One region of the Pseudomonas corni genome, then DNA from elsewhere that is predicted to be linked to it. Evidence: riboswitches for the same ligand, from Rfam matches in the RefSeq annotation. Region 1 holds a riboswitch; each other region holds the start of a gene.
What was found. Region 1 has a riboswitch for cobalamin ahead of ACWKV9_RS12585 (ABC transporter substrate-binding protein). Riboswitches for the same ligand answer to the same signal wherever they lie in the genome.

Region 1 (4,516 bases):
CCCACCACACCGAGGGTTTCGCCACGGTAGACCTGCAGGTCGATATCCCGCAGCAAATCGGCATCGCGCACGCGAAAACCCAGACCTGAACAACTCAGTGCGACATCGCTATCGACAAGCGTGGCAGGGTTCATCGGGGGTTCCTTCTACCGATCAGGATCAAGGCAAAGACCGGCGCGCCGACCAATGCGGTGACGACCCCGACCGGGATCACCTGGCCCTTGATCAGGGTTCGCGAAAGCACATCGGCGGCGATCAGAAACACCGCACCGGCCAGCGCACTGGCTGGCAGCAGGCGTGTGTGTTGGGTGCCGGTCAGTAATCGCACGGCATGGGGAATGACCAGCCCGACAAAGCCGATGGAACCGACGATCGACACCATCACCGCCGTGACCAGCGCCGCGCAGCTGATCAGGCATATCTGCACGCGGCGCACGGGAATACCCAGCGACGCGGCCGAATCTGCGCCAAAGGTGAATGCGTCCAGCGCTCGCCGGTGCCACAGACAAATGATTAGACCGATCAGCGCGGTCGGGACGGTCAGCCAAACGGACGGCCAGCGCACACCGCTAAGATTGCCCAGCAGCCAGAACATGATGCCCCGAGCCTGCTCGGCGCTGGCGGACTGGGTGATCAGAAACGCAGTCAGCGCATTGAACAATTGTGAGCCTGCGATACCCGCCAGGATGATTTGCCCGGTAGCGCCGGACGCACCGCTGGCCCGTGCCAGCAACGCCACTACGGCGAAGGCCGTAAGCGCACCGGCAAACGCGCCGACCGACAGAGAAATCAATCCTGCACCCACGCCGAGCAGGGCCACCAACACGGCGCCGGTGGAAGCACCGGCCGAGATGCCGAGCAGGTAGGGATCGGCCAGCGGATTGCGCAGCAGCGACTGCAAAATCACCCCGCAAGTAGCAAGCCCGGTCCCGCAGGCGGCGGCCACCAGGGCCCGGGTCAGACGGTAGTTCCAGACAATGCCTTCATCGATGGGATCAATCAGATAACCGGCGGCCCACAGCTTGTTGGCCAACACCTGAAAGATGACGCCGGGCTCGATATTGGTTTCGCCGATAGTGACTCCTGCCCCCAGCGCGAAGAGCAAGATTGCGAGGGCCAACAGAGTACGGGCAAGCACTGTCGTCATTTCGCAGCGTCGTAGCTGTTGATGGCGTTAGCCAGCGTTTCCAGGCCTTCGAAGGTGCGAGTGCTGGCCTGCATCGCCATGGCGTCGAGGATGATGATGCGGTTGTTTTTTACGGCGTCCATGTTGCGCGTCACCGGGTCGCTGCGCAGGAATTCCAGTTTCTTCTGGTAGTCGTCCGCCGGAAAACGACGGCGGTCCATGCGAGCGATGACCAGAAACGTCGGATTGGCTTTCGCGATGGTTTCCCAGCCAACGGTGGGCCATTCCTCATCGGAGTCCACCACATTGCGCAGGCCCATGGTATTGAGCATGAAGTCTGGAACGCCCTTGTGGCCGGCCACGTAGGGGTCGAGGGCCAGCCCCGGGCTTGAAAACCAGAACAGCGCGCTGGCGTGCTTGAAGGCATTGTTCTGCGCCATGGCGACGGACCGGGCCAGACTCGCCTGCAGTTCGGCATTCAGCTGCTCGCCGCGCGACTGAACGTCAAAGATCTCCGCCAGTTGGCTGATGCTTTTGTAGATGCTCTCGACGCGAAACGCCTCAAGCCGGGTGCCGTCGGCACCAACCGAATTGTCTTTGGCTTCGCAGTCGGAGGGCATCAGATAAGTGGGGATGTTCAGCTCGTGGAACTGCTCCCGGGTGCCAACCGCGCCTTGCGGGCCGACCATCCATTCCAGCTCGACCGCGACCAGTTCCGGGCGTTTGGCGGTGACCGACTCGAAACTCGGTGCATTGTCAGCGAGCCGTTCAATCGCGTCGTTCTGCGCCTTGTATTTAGCCAGCACGTCGTTGAACCACAGGGACGTGCCCACCACCTTGTCACCCAGGCCCATGGCATAGAGCATTTCAGTGCCCGCCTGCCCAATGGTCACGGCGCGCGCAGGCGCATGGGCGAAGGTCAGCGTGCTGCCACAGTTCTGCACCGTCAGCGGGAAATGCGTGGGGGCAGCGCAGGCGAGGGCGGGGAGGGCCAGGGCAGTGAACAGGGTGGCAGCGCGCAGCAACGGCATGTCGCAATCTCCAGTTGAACCGTACACGGAGCAGGGGTACGGACTGGAAACACACACTTGAACGCTGCCATTGATGCAGCGGGGTGCCGGATTTCAACCGGGCACGACCCAAGGGTGTCCTTCCCGGACACCCCGCCGGTTAGTGATTTTGCTTGGCCGGCAGGTCTCCTGACTGGTGCGTCATCACCGGCTCCAGCCTTCCCGGATTCAAACCCAGTGGCAGTTCAGGAGCAGGCTCGGCACCTACAGTTGCGGGGGCAGTTCCGTTTGATGCGTTGGGGGCATCGCGGATTCCCTATTAATCCCGTTCGGGACCGGCGGCGGCATGGTAGTCGATCGTTGGGGGTGGCAACAACCGGCTACTTGCGCATGCGAACTGAGCCCACGGCGTTATGGACCATATTTAGTTCCGGCCCCTTGAGCCACTGCCCGTAATGGTCCTTCAGCTCTTGCTCCCACCCCGCAACTCGGCAAGCGGCGTGCGATCAAAACGCTCGACCAGCAATGTGCTTGGGTTCTCTGCATGCAGGGCGGTGTTGGCGACGTTAAAGCCTTTGGATGCGGCGAAGGTCATGCAGGCAAACTCAATCGCTGGCAAATCGTACTGATCGAATCGGTCGCGGGGCTTGGCCAGGATTAGCATGCCTTTGTCTTGCAAGGTTCGTTTGGGCCGTGCGCCACCCAAGGAGGATCGCTGCTGGCGAATGTTGAGGGTAGTGATGGATGCCTCATCGAGTTGACCGTCGTATACCGCCTCGCAGGCCTCGATAAATTTTGCCAGACCTTTCAACGTCGGAACTGTACCGTGGCCCACACCCTCAGTAGGGTCTCTGGCGGTCCCTGCCATGAGGTTGCCGATGCGGTCGTTGTTGGGCGATTTGAGCAAGTAATCAATAGGGGCCAACACTTCGCCGTAAGCGCGATGAAGCAGGCGCTCGCCCCAACCGTCCGGCATGGCGTCGTTGATGAAGCCAGGAATACCACGATTTTTTGCTATGCCGACAAATGCCTCGGCCCGTAGCGGGTAATTGATGGGGTCGGGCACCCAGCCACCACGCTCCACGTGATCAGGGGCATAGACAAACTCGCCCAACTTTCCATTTAGCGTGAGGCGGCCAAGCGTCAGCACCGCCCCGGTATAAGGGTGCTCCATGTAGATGTAGGCACGGGACATCAGAATGCCTCCGGCTTGGGTTTGGACAATCGGACCCGTTTCGATGCGATGCTCTGGTAAGTGGCGTCACCATCGGTATGACGGGTAATTTGCGAAGTAGTTTCTATCCCGTCGAGCGACGTGAACACGCGCTCAGTGAGGCCCAGTCGCCAGAGCACCAGCATGAATGATCGAAGATCGACCCGTTCCGAGCCGCTCTCAATTTTGCGCAGGGTATGTTCGGAGATTCCTATTGCTGTCTTGAGGTCCGACTGGCGCAGGCCGAGTGAAAGGCGCTGCGCTTTGACGAGAAGGCCTATTCTGCTAAGGCTATCGGCACAAATGACCGGGAAGAAGTTTTCCATAACACGTATAACCGTAAGCTTTAAGTTGGATAAGGCTGACCATAGCACGTATTAAAATTTTAAATGGAACGCTTAATATTCAAAAATATGCGTCTTAATCAGGATAAAGCTTATGCAGATAAGTCTTATATAGCGTGAAAAAAACGCGATGAAGTGATTTTTGCTTGCTCCGACGCTTCACAGCCCACACTCACGACATCGCATTTGAATGCTGCTCATAGCGCTTACGCGCGGCGGTGAAGGCGTCGGAGTTTTCGACCACCCATGTCCACAGCGGGATCATCTGCACCAGCAAACCCATGCCCAATTCAGTGAGGGCGTACTCGACTTTCGGTGGGACTTCGTTGAAATCGCGTCGGGTAATCAGACCGTCACGTTCAAGCTGACGCAGCGTGTGAGTAAGCATGCGTTGGGTGACGCCCGTAAGCTGCCTGCGCAGTTCGGCATGGCGCAACGGGCTCTTCACGCCTAAAGCGTGGACGACGCCCAAGGACCAGCGGTTGCCCGAATGGCCGAGGATGTCGCGCTTGAGGCCGTCTTCGTCTTCGCTCAACGCGGCGCAGGCGGCTTGTGATCTGCGGACCACTTCCTGCGCGTCCAGACCCCGCGGTATCACCGGTGTGCCTACTTCTGGTGCCTCAAGGGGCATGACAAGATCTCCTCTCTGAAGTTGAAAACGCTATCCAGGAGTGACCATGCAAGCTGATCGCACAAACGTCAAACAGCGAATTCTGGTACTGGGTGCCGGTGAGTTGGGGCTCGCGGTGCTGCAGGGTTTGGCGACTCAGGCCGGTAAGCACGATGTGAGTCTCTCGGTGCTGTTGCGTCCTGAATCCATCGA
Region 2 (4,516 bases), on a different contig from region 1:
TTGTAGGCGAGCACGATTTTCCAGGCAAACACCCGCAGCAGGTAGCTGGTCCAGAACGGCAGCGTCACCAGAAATAGCAGCAGATGACGCCAGCGCCCTGCCCGGAATGCCAAGTAATACGCCACCGGAAAAGCCAGCGTGACTGTCGCGATCGTGACGATCGCCGAAAGGATGATTGAGCGCAGCAGCACCAGTCGGGTCAGCGGATCGGTCAGCGCCGAAGACAGATTGTCCAGCGTGAAGGCCGAACCGACGATCTCCCCGTCGTTGACCCGCACGCTCATGTACAGCAGCAACCCCAGGGCAAACAGAATCAGCGTGCAGGTGATCAGGCCGCCGGGCAGGTTCAATAGCCCGTCAAACAGTCGGGCTCTGGAACGACGTGGCTCGACGATGGAGGGTTCTATGGCGACTGCGGTCGAGGCGTTGGGGTGGGTCTGGCTCATCGTTTCGCCCCTCTGGCCCTTCGCTCGATCAAGTCCTGCATACGCATGACATTGGCAGCGACCCGCGCGACATTGCGATGCAGGGGCGCTGCGGGCATGGCCTTGAAAGGCGTGACCGGATAAACGCTTTCGGCGGCGGGCAGGCCTTGGACGAGATCGGCGACCAATGCGCCCATCCGCGTTGCCATCGCCACCCCCCGACCGTAATAACCCAAGGCGACGGTCAAGCCCGGTTCCGGCTGGCTGAGGATCGGGATTCCGGCAGACGGCACCGCGACCCGACCGCACCAGCAATGGGTCAGCGGCGTTTGCTCAAGCATCGGGTAGATGTCGAGCATTTCCCGGCGAACCCGCGCCAGGTCATTGAGGTTTAACGCGTCGCGGAACGGGCCTCGGGTGCCGAGCACAAAACGGCCGTCCTGGGTTTTGCGAAAGTAGCGCAATACCCGGTAGGTGTCAGATACCGGCAATCCACCGGGTAAGACCAAGTCCTGTAGTGCTGACGGCAGTGGCGCTGTTGCCGCCTGCAAACTCCACAGCGTGACGTAGGTATGAGGCAGCGCTGGCAACAACGGCGAGGAATAGGCGTTGGTGGCGATGACCACCTGATCGGCCTGAATCTCGCCGTTGGCAGTGGTGACCGTCCAGCCGCCATCAGTCCGTTTTAGTTGCAACGCGGCGCAGCGTTCAAAAATCTTCACCCCGCGTTGACGGGCGACCGCCGCCAGGCCGTGGATGTATTGATAGGGCTGTAATTGGCCAGCGCGCTCGTCAAGCAGCCCGCCGTGGTAGATCGAGGTGCCGAGCAGATTCGCCGCCTGGTTTTTGTCGATCATCCGCACCGCTGCGTTGCGCGCTTGCCACTGACCCGCCCGGGCGTTCAGAGAGAGCAAGGCCTTCTCGTTATGCGCCGCTTGAATCCAGCCGTCCTGACGCGCACCGCAGTCGATGCCCAGACGCTCGATCAGCCTGAATACATAGTCCGCCGCGCCGCCCGCCAAATTCGCCAAAGGTTCACCGCGTGCTTCACCGAAGCGTTCGATCAATTCATCGGGGTTGAGCTTGAGACCGGGAATGACCTGACCGCCGTTGCGACCGGAAGCGCCATCACCGATGTTCAGCGCATCCATGACGATCACCTCCCCCTCTTCGGTGGAGCGCGATGTCAAGGCCAGAACGGTGGACAGCCCGGTGTAACCCGCGCCGATGACCACACAACGCGCTCGTGAAGGAAGCCGTGAGGTGAACACCGGTACCTGGGAGCGCTCCTGCCAAAGACAGCTGAATACATCCGACGATGATTTCAAGATCCACCCGTATCGATGATCGATATGGATGTAGGTATAAACGATATTTTCATTGGCGCAATGTTCAGACAGGGAATGCGTCGTTCCCGGAATGATTCGGTCGTAAATGATGGAGGAGGTATCGCTGATCGATAGGGTTTTCGCCAAGAACCCGGTACATCCGACGCCAGTTCAGCGCCGGGCAGTCATCATTCGCGGACAGGTCCGCTCCCACGGATTCTGCCCATGCGCGATTCGGTGGCCGCTCCCACCCTGGATCTGCGGCGCTGCGGCTTTGGCAATCCAGGTCCGAAGGCAGACCGCAGATTGACGAAGCCACTTCGCCATGCTCTCCTACACGCCTTGTTACGGGTGCCCTTCACAGGGTGAAACGGGAAACCGGTGCGTGTCGTCCCAAAGGCGATGCAAGTCCGGCGCTGCCCCCGCAACGGTAAGCGAGTGAAGAGTCAGATCCACTGTGTCTGTCATGGCTGTAAAGCGTGAGATATGGGAAGGCGATTCTTGATGGCGGAACGCATTGCGCGTTTAGCCCCTCGCAAGCCCGGAGACCGGCCCGCAACTGACACATAACAAACCCGCGGTGGGCGGGCGCTGTTGAGTCTCTGCTGACGCCTGTCAGCGGGTTTCATTGCGCTTTCCTGCTCGCTGAAAATTCAGAGGGACGCGCCATGTCGATCAGCACTACCAGCCCAACCACCACTTCCAGCACCACCGTCACGCAGACCCAACGCCTGACCGCCGCCGTCAGCGCGATGGTCCTCGGCGCCTGTCTGGTCTACTTCGCCGGCTTCTCGCACATCGATGCAGTCCATAACGCCGCGCACGACACACGTCACAGCTCTGCCTTCCCTTGCCATTGAGATCTGCCGCCATGTTCAAGCGTATCGCTCAAACGGCTGGCTTCACCGGGCTGCTCGCCGCTCTGCTGCTGACACTGCTGCAAAGCTTCTGGGTGGCACCGCTGATTCTGCAGGCGGAAACCTACGAGAAGGCTCCGGCCACACACGCCGAAGCTCAGCCCCACGAACATGCCGCAGGCGCCATGGCTGCCCACGAGCATGACGCCCAGGCCTGGGAGCCGGAAGACGGTTGGCAGCGTGTGCTGTCCACCACCGGCGGCAATCTGGTGGTCGCGGTCGGTTTCGCGTTAATGCTTGCGGCGCTGTATACCCTTCGGGCACCGAGCAGCACTGCTGAGGGCGCCCTTTGGGGGCTGGCCGGTTTTGCTGTGTTCGTACTGGCGCCGACCCTTGGCCTGCCACCGGAATTGCCGGGCACCGCCGCTGCCGACCTGACCCAGCGTCAGTTCTGGTGGATCGGCACTGCCGCCTCGACTGCGGTCGCGCTGGCTTTGCTGGTGTTCGGGCGTCACTGGGCACTCAAGATTCTGGCCGTCGCGATTCTGGTCGTGCCCCATGTGATCGGCGCACCGCAGCCGGCAGTGCACGCCAGCCTGGCGCCGGAAGCACTGGCGTCGCAGTTCAAAATCGCCTCGCTGCTGACTAACGCCGTGTTCTGGATCGCCATGGGCGTGATCAGCGCCTGGCTGTTCCGCCGCAATAATCCTGAACTGCATACGTCAGGCCTGCCGCACGCGGCATGAGTCAATCGAGCACTCGGCCGACCCTGGTGGTCGGCCTGGGCTGCCGCCGAGGTTGTTCGGTGGAGTCGTTACTGGCCCTTATCGGCCAGAGCCTTGCGCTAGAGGGGCTGGCGCTAAGTGATGTAACCGCCCTCGCCTCCCTTGATCTCAAGGCTTCGGAGCCCGGGTTACTGGCGTTGAGTGAACGGCTGGACGTGCCGCTGGTGTTTTTCAGCGCAGATGATTTGAGCGCGTTCGAAGGACAGTTGAGCCATCGATCCCAAGTCTCGTCTGCCGCTACCGGGTGCTATGGCGTGGCGGAAAGTGCAGCGCTGGCGTTGGCTGCGCAGTTGCTGGCCACCCCATCCCATTTGCTCATCACACGCCGCAAAAACAGCCACGCCACCTTCGCCTTGGCCGGACACCTGTAGGAGCGCGCTTGCCCGCGATTACGGCGTAACAGGCAACACATCGTTGGCAGACAGTCCGTAATCGCGGGCAAGCGCGCTCCTACCGCTAAAGGAACCCATCATGACCATTTTTTTCATCGGCGCAGGCCCCGGCGATCCGGAGCTGATCACCGTCAAGGGTCAACGTCTGATCCGCAGTTGCCCGGTCATCATCTATGCAGGCTCCCTGGTCCCCGAAGCGGTGCTTGAAGGGCATCAGGCGGTGCAGGTGACCAACAGCGCCGAATTGCATCTGGAGCAGATCATCGCCTTGATGAAATCTGCTCATGAACAAGGCCAGGATGTGGCCCGGGTTCACTCCGGAGACCCTAGCCTGTATGGCGCCATCGGCGAGCAGATTCGTTGCCTGCGCGAGCTGAATATCCCCTTCGAAATCATCCCCGGCGTGACCGCGACCGCTGCCTGCGCCGCCCTGTTAGGCACTGAGCTGACACTTCCAGACATTTCGCAAAGCGTGATCCTGACTCGCTACGCCGACAAAACGTCGATGCCCGAGGGCGAAGCGCTTAGCGATCTGGCGCAGCACCGGGCCACCATGGCCATTCATTTGGGCGTGAACAATCTGGGCAAAATCGTCGCCGAACTGGCCCCGCATTACGGCGCCGATTGCCCGATTGCCGTTGTCCATCGTGCCAGCTGGCCGGATCAGGATTGGGTGGTGGGCACGCTCGCGGACATCGAAGCGAAGGTGCAGGAGAAAGGTTTTCGGCG
Region 3 (4,516 bases), on a different contig from region 1:
AGATGCGGCGCTTCCGGGCTGGACTGGGCGAAACCCGTGGTGTTGAGGATAATCTCGGCGTCCGCTTCGTCCATCCAGTCCTGGACTGCGCTCAGGCAGGCGGGCTCTTTGAGGCTGGCGACGGCGATGGGCAGCGGATTGATGCCCTGAGCCAGAAGGCGCTCGCAGAACACGTCGATAAACCCGGTATTGGCGGCCTGCAAATGCGAGCGATAAAACAGCAGCGCCGCGACAGGTTGGTCCGGCAGCCAATCGGCTTGCCAGTCACTCAGTTCAGCGCTGGCCTTGTGTGGGTGATAAATAACGGTGCGCGACAGCGTAGACGGCTCGCTCCACGGGTAATCGCGACCCAGCCAGCCACTCGCCAGGCACCTATAAAGCTGGAGCGCGTTGTGTTTGCCGCCCTGGCGCAGGAAATGCCAAAGCCGCTCGGCGTCTGCCGGCGGGACATTGCTCAGGCTGCTCAGCTCAGGATCGGGACGATCGTCGCCCGGCACCAGAATCAGTTTCACTCCCCGCGCCGCCAATTCCACCAGCCGCTCGACGCCATAGCGCCAATAGCCAATGCCGCCGTGCAGGGAAATCAGGATGACCTTGGCGTGACGGAGCACCTCGTCCACGTAGAGGTCGACCGAGGCGTGGTTTTGCACCTGCATCGGATTGGCCAGACGCAGACTGGGGTAGTCGTCAGGCAGTTGCTGCGCGGTTTCAGCGAGCAACGCCAGATGCGAGTCGCCGCTGCACAGAATCACCAGATCGGCGGGGGTTTGCCCCAGGTCAGCGATGCTGTCGTCGGGTACGAAACCGCCGGGCTGGGTCCTGAGCAGGTGCATGGATTAGCCTTCTACCGCCACAACGGTGACCGCAGCGCGCAATTGGGCTTCGAGTACCGCCGCGTCAAGCTCTTGGCCGATCAGTACCAGATGCGTGACGCGCTCTTCGTCGGCTTTCCAGGCGCGGTCGAAGTGCTTGTCGAAACGCGTTCCCACGCCCTGCACCAGCAGGCGCATCGGCTTGCCGGGAACCGCCGCGAAACCTTTGACGCGCAGGATGCCGTGCTGCACGACGGCCTGGGTCAGCGCGTCCAGCAACAGGCTTTCGTCCGCTTGCGGCAGGGTAATTGAGATTGAATCGAAGGCGTCATGATCGTGGTCGTCATGGTCGTCACCTTCGTGATGATCGTGGTGGGTTTTGCGGCCGTCGATGTGCTGCTCGGATTCCGCACCAAGGCCCAACAGTACGCTGATCGGCAGCTGCCCTTTGCTGGCCTCGATGACTTTCACCGCAGGCGGCAGTTCTTCGGCGACTTCGGCGCGCACGGCGGCCAGAGATTCGGCGTCGAGCATGTCGGCTTTGTTGAGGATGACCAGATCGGCGCTCGCCAGTTGGTCAGCGAACAGCTCGTGCAGCGGCGATTCGTGGTCAAGGTTCGGATCGAGTTTGCGTTGGGCATCGACCTGATCCGGGAACGCGGCGAAGGTGCCGGCCAAAACTGCCGGGCTGTCGACCACGGTGATCACGGCGTCAACGGTGCAGGCGCTGCGGATTTCAGGCCACTGGAAGGCTTGGACCAAGGGCTTGGGCAGCGCCAGGCCGCTGGTTTCGATGAGGATGTGGTCGAGGTCGCCGCGACGGGCGACCAGTTCACGCATCACCGGGAAGAATTCTTCCTGCACCGTGCAGCACAGGCAGCCGTTGGCCAGCTCGTAAACGCGGCCGGTGGCTTCTTCTTCGGTGCAGCCGATGGTGCATTGCTTGAGAATGTCGCCGTCGATGCCCAGCTCGCCAAACTCGTTGACGATCACGGCGATGCGACGCCCTTCGGCGTTGTCGAGCATGTGGCGCAACAAGGTGGTTTTGCCCGAGCCGAGGAAGCCGGTGACGATAGTGACGGGAAGTTTGGCCAGTGTTTTCATCGGATACCCTTTGGCGGTGCGGCGGGCAAAGGGGACGAGAACCGCACAGCGCGGGCGCTGGCCGTTCGATTCGCCACCGGATCACCCCGCCCGGTTGTAGTGAGAATGCGTGGACGCAATGTCCGGTCGAGGCAGGTCTCCTGGCTTACGGTGGCGCTGGCGGTTTGGTTGAAATCCGACAGGCATTCATCGCGCCTTCCCGCTCGCGCAGTGGCTGTGCAATGAACATGACCGTTTACAGTTGCGGGGGCAGCTGCGGCGTTGACCGCATTCCCTTCTTAGCGCCGATCTGACAGAACACAGACCGGCGAACCTCGACTGCGCAAGGCTACGCAGTGGGCATGGTCAGGTCAATGACGGGTTGATGGCTGGGGCTTGGGCGCCGCTTGATTGCGGGAGCCCACGTGTTGGTGAGCCGGCGATTGCGATGCGTCAGGCAGCCCACCTCGCGAACAAGTTCGCTCCTACAGGGACCGCCATTCTCTGCACCCGGCTATCGAAACCCACCCGAACGTTGACTCCAGCCGGCACTGGAAATCGCATGGGCGGTATGGATGAGTGCCGGCGCAAAGGCTTTGCGGGCGTCTTCGAAGCTCCAGCGGCTGGCGGGCACCGAGATGTTGATTGCGCCCAGCGGCATTCCCCCCGCATCCACAATGGGCGCGGCCAGACTGATATCGCCGAGGAAGTATTCACCCTCAATGCTGCTGTAGCCCTCCTCCCGCGCTTGGGCAATCTTCTTCAATAAGGCATCGATATCGGTGACGGTGGCGTGGGTGTGAGACGGTCGGGGCATGGCGTCAAGCAGATCTGCGCAAGCCTCGGGATCGAGGCGCGACAGGTAGGCGCGGCCCGACGCCGTGCAGTACATCGGCAGGCTCAGGCCCAGCGGCATCGGGATCATGATCTGGTTGTGACTGGGAAAGCGGGCGACAAACACCATTTGATCCCCGTCAGGTTCTGACAGATTGCAACTCTCGTGGCATTCGCGGTTGAGCTGATGCAGATAGGGCGAGGCGCGATCGATCAGGCTGTTGGTCTGCAAGTATCCGAAACCCAGGGACAGCGCCCGGGGAGTGAGCTGATAGCGCTTGCTTTGCGGGTCCTTGCGCAGATAACCCAGGGTTTCCAGCGTGAAGGCAAAACGCTGGGCCGCGCTTTTGGTAATGCCCGTGGCGGCGGCGATCTCCGGAAGGTTCATGCTCGGATTGCCCGCACGGAACGCCATCATCACCTCCAGCCCGCGGGCCAGCGTACTGGCGAACAGCGGCGATTGTTCCGGCGCAGTCTTGTCGGCGACGGCCTCCTCAGCGGGCAGTTTGTCGTTTGGCATGGACTCGGACTGACTCATGATGGCTCGCGAATAATGATTTTTTATTGATGTCGGAATTGCCGCAATGCGGGCACAACCCAGGATCAACACGCCGCGACTGTACCCGACACATGGCAGGCGTCAACCGCCCAGGTGCACCCACACCGATTTGGTTTGCGAGTATTGGGTCAGCGCTTCCAGACAACGATCACGACCGTTGCCCGACTGTTTGAACCCACCCCACGGCTGGGTCATGTCGCCATGATCGAAGCAGTTGACCCAGACAATTCCGGCCTCTACATCACGGGCGAAGGTCAGCGCCTTATCGATATTCTGCGTCCAGACGGAGGCCGCCAGCCCATAGATGGAGTCGTTGGCGATCTCCAGCGCATGGTCGAGCCCCGTCACGCGAATCGCCGCCGCCACCGGACCGAACACTTCTTCTCGGGCCAGGGTCATCTGCGGGCTGACATCGGCATACAGCGTCGGGCTGACATAGGCGCCATGCTCAAGACCTTTGGGAATACCGCCGCCAAACACCAGACGCCCGCCTTCGGCATTGGCTTTGTCGATGTAGCCCAGCACGCGTTTCTGCTGCTGAAAAGACACCATCGAGCCCATGCGCGTGGCTGGATCTAAAGGGTCGCCCGGCAGATATCGGCCCTGGGCGACCTCACTGAATCGCTCGATGAACGCGTCGTAAATGCTGTCCTGCACCAGCAACCGGGAGCCTGCGTTGCACACCTCACCCTGATTGGCATAAATGCCGTTCACGGCGTAACTCACGGCCCGATCCAGATCAGCGACGTCAGCGAGAATGATCTGCGGGCTCTTGCCGCCGCATTCGGTGGTCACGCGCTTCATGTTCGATTGGCCGGCGTAGATGAACATCTTTTTGCCCACCTCAACCGAACCGGTAAAACCGATCTTGTCGACATTCATGTGCAGCGCCAGCGCCGCGCCCGCCTCGGCGCCATAGCCCTGCACCACGTTGAACACCCCTGGCGGACCACCCGCCTGCATGAACAACTGCGCCAGCAGCACGGCGCTGGACGGCGATTGTTCGGCAGGCTTGAGCACCACCGAATTGCCCATGGACAACGCCGGGGCCAACTTCCACGCGGCCATCAGCAGCGGGTAATTCCAGGGCACGATCAGGCCGACCACGCCCAGCGGCTGACGGAGGATGTAGTGCAAGGCCTCCGGCGTCGTACTGGTGACGGAGCCTTCCAGCTTGTCGATGGTTTCGGCAAAAAACTGAAACGACAGCGCCGAATACGGTACGTCC
Region 4 (4,516 bases), on a different contig from region 1:
GACTTTCATCGAAGCCAAGCGCGCGCTGGCCATGGCACCTTCCCAGGTTGCCGAGACCACGACCGCAATGAGCTCGACTACACTCAAGCGCCAACACCGCTGATACCGGGCGTACAAACCGGAAAACCCCGTTTGTACGCACTTCCAGCTCCTGATTCCTGGGGGCTCAAGCCGCATCCTGTTATAGGTTGTTGTGTTTATGTCGTTACCGGTTCGCCTGATTGTCGTGTCATTGGCTCTGTTGCTGGCTGCATGTGCCAGCCCTCCGCCGCCAGCTCCGAAACGGGTTGCTCCCAAGCCCGTGGTTTCCGCTCCTTCTGACTTTTCCTCCCCGCTTGCTGATGACGTGCTTGTCCGTGCCATTGGGCTGGTGGGCACGCCTTATCGCTGGGGCGGCAATACTCCCGATTCAGGATTCGATTGCAGTGGTCTGATTGGCTACGTCTACCGAGACGCTGCCGGTATCAGCTTGCCTCGTTCTACCCGGGACATGATCACCTTGCGTGGCCCGGACATAGGCCGCAGCCAGTTGCAGACCGGTGATTTGGTGTTCTTCGCCACAAGCGGCGGCTCGAATGTGAGCCACGCGGGGATCTATGTCGGGGAAGGGCGGTTCGTGCATGCACCCGCAACCGGTGGCACGGTCAAACTGGACAGCCTGGACAAGCCCTATTGGCAGAAAGCCTGGCTGAACGCCAAGCGCGTGATTCAGCCTTCGAGCCTGGCGCGGCAATAAAGACCTGAACTATGGTGTGGAAGGGAGCAAGCTCCCCTCCCACAGATTTATCGGCGAATCATTTTGCCGCGCTAGAAGCCTGAGCAGTCTTCGCCGCTGTCACCCGCCAAATCTTGTTGCCGACGTCATCGGCGACCAAAAGCCCGCCGTTATTGTCGTTGATCACGCCAACCGGACGGCCTTGCGCCTTTTCGTCTGAACTCAAAAAGCCTGTCAGCAGATCGACCGGCGTGCCGCTGGGCTTGCCGTCCTTGAATGGCACAAACAGCACCTTGTAACCGCTGTAGGGTTTGCGATTCCACGAACCATGCTGACCGATGAAGAGCCCTTCAGTGAACGGCGCTGGCAAGGTTTTGCCATCAGCGAATGTCAGGCCCAATGAAGCCGTGTGCGGGCCTACTGCGAAATCAGGCGGGATGGCCTTTGCCACAAGATCAGGATTCTGCGGCGTCACGCGCACGTCCACATGCTGGCCGTAGTAGCTGAATGGCCAGCCGTAGAAAGCGCCATCCTTCACCGAAGTCACGTAATCAGGCACCAGATCGCTGCCGATTTCGTCACGCTCGTTGACTGCTGTCCACAGCGCCCCGGTGTGGGGTTCCCAATCCATGCCGTTGGGATTGCGCAGCCCGGACGCGAAGATTCGGTGCGAGCCGTTCGCCGGGTCCACTTCCCAAATAGCGGCACGACCTTCTTCCTTGTCCAGACCGTTTTCACCCACATTGCTGTTGGAGCCAACGGTCACGTAAAGCTTTTTCCCGTCCTTGCTGGCGATGACGTTCTTGGTCCAGTGATGGTTGAGCGTGCCGCCCGGCAAATCGACCACTTTGGTGGGCTCACCGCTGATCGAGGTCTGGCCGGCTTCATAGTTGAAGCTGATCAGCCGATCGGTGTCGGCAACGTAAAATTTGTTACCCACCAGCGCCATGCCAAACGGCGAATTGAGGTTTTGCAGGAACACCGTGCGCGTTTCAGCGACGCCGTCGTGGTCCTTGTCGCGCAACAGGGTGATGCGGTTCGGGCTGGGAACGCCAGCACCGGCGCGGCCCATGACTTTCTCCATCACCCAGCCGCGAATGCCTTTGCCGTCATCGGGTTTGGGTGGCGAATTGGTTTCAGCCACCAGCACGTCACCGTTAGGCAGCACGTACAGCCAGCGTGGATGATCGAGGTTTTCAGCGAACGCGACGACCTGAGTGCCTGGCGCCGCAGTCGGCTTGGCGCCATTGGCCCAGCCGACGGCGGGCGCGATGTTTACGGTAGGGATCAACGTCTTGTTGGGCTCGGGCAGTTTGGGGGATGTGCCCATGCCTTCACTGACTTGCAGTTTCGATGACTCGCCGCAGCCCGCGAGCCCTCCGGCAACCAGCAGCACCAAGACAACCTGAGGTCTGAGCTTGAACATTGTCGATCTCCATTTCGTAGGCATTTAGTATTTTTGTGTATCTAGGTAGAGGTACCTGAGCCTTCTTAGGTTCAACCGGCAACCCGGGTCTGTGCCAAGTGCCGATGGGGAGCCGCATTGATTGACGCTCAAACCTCAACCCTCTACCCTTCGCCACTTGTTTCAGGTGCCCTTCGGACCAGTCTCGACAGGGTGAAACAGGGAAGCCGGTTAGATTCCGGCACTGCCTCCGCAACGGTAAATGAGAAAAGCCACGCACAATGCCACTGTGTTCTCTGAACATGGGAAGGCGCGCGGCCCGAACGTTCGCTCATGAGTCCGGAGACCGGCCTGATCCAATTCCACAGCATTTCGGAGGGCGATGCTCTGCGTCACGGCCTGTCTAACAGGCGCCGTGTTGCCAGTGCCTGCTCGTGCTCTCCGTCTGCGCCTACTTGCCCTCAAGCGGAGAGCTGAGATGAGCGAAACCCCCGAACGCGACGAACGTCACCTGGCGCGCATGCTGCGCAAAAAGGCCGTGATGGACGAGCGTATTGCCAGCGCCCCCAACGAATGCGGGCTGTTGCTGGTGCTGACCGGCAACGGTAAAGGCAAAAGCAGCTCGGCCTTCGGCATGCTAGCCCGCGCCATGGGCCATGGCATGCAGTGCGGCGTGGTGCAGTTCATCAAGGGCCGCAACAGCACGGGCGAGGAGCTGTTCTTTCGCCGCTTCCCCGAACAGGTGCGCTACCACGTCATGGGCGAGGGCTTCACCTGGGAAACTCAAGATCGCCAGCGCGATATCGCCGCCGCCGAAGCCGCGTGGCGCGTGACTCAAGACATGCTCCAAGATCCGAACATCGGCCTGGTGATCCTCGATGAACTCAATATCGCTCTCAAACATGGCTATCTGGATCTTGAGCAGGTGCTTGCCGATCTGCAGTCGCGTCCGCCGATGCAGCACGTGGTTGTGACTGGCCGTGGCGCCAAGCAGGAATTGATCGATCTGTCCGACACAGTGTCGGACATTGCCGTGGTCAAGCACGCGTTTCAGTCCGGCATTCGCGCGCAGAAGGGCATTGAGCTGTGAGTGACCGTTCATGATTCAAGCCAGGCAATGCCCTGCAGTATTGATCGCCGCTCCCGCCTCCGGTCAGGGCAAGACCACCGTTACAGCGGCCCTGGCCCGGTTGCATCGCAATCAAGGCCGCAAGGTTCGAGTGTTCAAGTGCGGACCGGACTTTCTCGACCCGATGATCCTCGAACGCGCCAGCGGTAACTCCGTTTACCAGTTGGACATGTGGATGGTAGGGGAGGACGAAAGCCGACGCCTGTTGTGGGAAGCTGCCGCTGATGCTGACTTGATTTTGATTGAAGGGGTGATGGGGTTGTTCGACGGCACGCCTTCCAGCGCGGACCTGGCGCGACGTTTTGGCGTGCCGGTGTTGGGTGTGATCGACGGCACCGCCATGGCACAAACATTCGGCGCGCTGGCTTTGGGGCTGGCCCGTTATCAGCCGGACCTGCCGTTTGCCGGCGTGCTGGCCAACCGGGTCGGGACCGTGCGCCACGCGCAACTGCTGGAGGGCAGCCTTACCGAAGGCTTGCGCTGGTACGGCGCGCTGTCCCGGGAAACCGGGATCGAACTGCCGAGCCGGCATCTGGGCCTGGTTCAAGCCAGCGAGCTGAACGATCTGGATGTGCGCCTTGATGCTGCAGCCAATGCGCTCGCCAGCACTTGCGAAGTCGCGTTGCCGCCTGCTGTCAGGTTCGATGCACCGGACTTCATTACCGCAGAGCCGCTGCTCAAAGGCGTGCGTATCGCCATCGCCCATGACGAAGCCTTTGCCTTCATCTATGGGGCCAGTCTCGATTTGCTCCGGGCGATGGGTGCTGAGTTGTCGTTCTTTTCGCCCATCCGTGATCAGCAGATTCCCGACGCCGACAGCCTCTATTTGCCGGGCGGTTACCCGGAACTGCACCACGTCGCACTGGGTGAGAACAAACCGATGCTTGATGCGATCCGGCAGCATCATGCCGACGGCAAACCGCTGCTGGCCGAATGCGGGGGCATGTTGTATCTGCTCGATGCCTTGACGGACGTCGATGGTCAGCGCGCCGAGCTGGTTGGCTTGCTCAAGGGCGAGGCGGTGATGCAGAAGCGTCTCGCGGCGCTGGCGCTGCAGAATGTCGAGCTGCCCGAAGGCACCTTGCGCGGCCACACGTATCACCATTCTCTGACCAGCACCGAGCTGCAACCGATCGCCCGAGGCGTCAGCCCCAATGGCGGGCGCGGCGCGGAAGCGGTGTATCGCGACGGCCGAATGACCGCTTCCTACGTGCACTTCTATTTCCCTTCCAACCCCCAGGCGGTGGCGGCGCTGTTTTTGCCATGA

Region 2: it holds a riboswitch for cobalamin, as region 1 does, so the genes downstream of both, ACWKV9_RS10040 (CbtB domain-containing protein) here and ACWKV9_RS12585 (ABC transporter substrate-binding protein) in region 1, are expected to answer to the same signal.
Region 3: it holds a riboswitch for cobalamin, as region 1 does, so the genes downstream of both, cobW (cobalamin biosynthesis protein CobW) here and ACWKV9_RS12585 (ABC transporter substrate-binding protein) in region 1, are expected to answer to the same signal.
Region 4: it holds a riboswitch for cobalamin, as region 1 does, so the genes downstream of both, cobO (cob(I)yrinic acid a,c-diamide adenosyltransferase) here and ACWKV9_RS12585 (ABC transporter substrate-binding protein) in region 1, are expected to answer to the same signal.

What each region holds. Positions count from the first base shown of each region.
Region 1 covers NZ_JBSKHW010000007.1:30,884-35,399, forward strand. The annotation lists gene ACWKV9_RS12575 (ABC transporter ATP-binding protein) at 1-134, opposite strand, end outside; gene ACWKV9_RS12580 (FecCD family ABC transporter permease) at 131-1,147, opposite strand; gene ACWKV9_RS12585 (ABC transporter substrate-binding protein) at 1,144-2,157, opposite strand; cobalamin riboswitch at 2,299-2,491, opposite strand; gene ACWKV9_RS12590 (HipA domain-containing protein) at 2,600-3,331, opposite strand; gene ACWKV9_RS12595 (helix-turn-helix domain-containing protein) at 3,331-3,675, opposite strand; gene ACWKV9_RS12600 (winged helix-turn-helix transcriptional regulator) at 3,866-4,324, opposite strand; gene ACWKV9_RS12605 (aromatic alcohol reductase) at 4,371-4,516, shown strand, end outside.
Region 2 covers NZ_JBSKHW010000004.1:277,195-281,710, forward strand. The annotation lists gene ACWKV9_RS10030 (ABC transporter permease) at 1-446, opposite strand, end outside; gene ACWKV9_RS10035 (NAD(P)/FAD-dependent oxidoreductase) at 443-1,660, opposite strand; cobalamin riboswitch at 2,086-2,324, shown strand; gene ACWKV9_RS10040 (CbtB domain-containing protein) at 2,422-2,613, shown strand; gene ACWKV9_RS10045 (CbtA family protein) at 2,625-3,356, shown strand; gene ACWKV9_RS10050 (cobalamin biosynthesis protein) at 3,353-3,766, shown strand; gene cobM (precorrin-4 C(11)-methyltransferase) at 3,867-4,516, shown strand, end outside.
Region 3 covers NZ_JBSKHW010000004.1:268,418-272,933, forward strand. The annotation lists gene cobN (cobaltochelatase subunit CobN) at 1-833, opposite strand, end outside; gene cobW (cobalamin biosynthesis protein CobW) at 837-1,916, opposite strand; cobalamin riboswitch at 2,030-2,248, opposite strand; gene ACWKV9_RS10005 (IclR family transcriptional regulator) at 2,410-3,267, opposite strand; gene ACWKV9_RS10010 (aldehyde dehydrogenase family protein) at 3,370-4,516, opposite strand, start outside.
Region 4 covers NZ_JBSKHW010000001.1:591,584-596,099, forward strand. The annotation lists gene ACWKV9_RS02655 (C40 family peptidase) at 1-103, shown strand, start outside; gene ACWKV9_RS02660 (C40 family peptidase) at 200-736, shown strand; gene ACWKV9_RS02665 (PQQ-dependent sugar dehydrogenase) at 795-2,141, opposite strand; cobalamin riboswitch at 2,289-2,489, shown strand; gene cobO (cob(I)yrinic acid a,c-diamide adenosyltransferase) at 2,599-3,210, shown strand; gene ACWKV9_RS02675 (cobyrinic acid a,c-diamide synthase CobB) at 3,221-4,516, shown strand.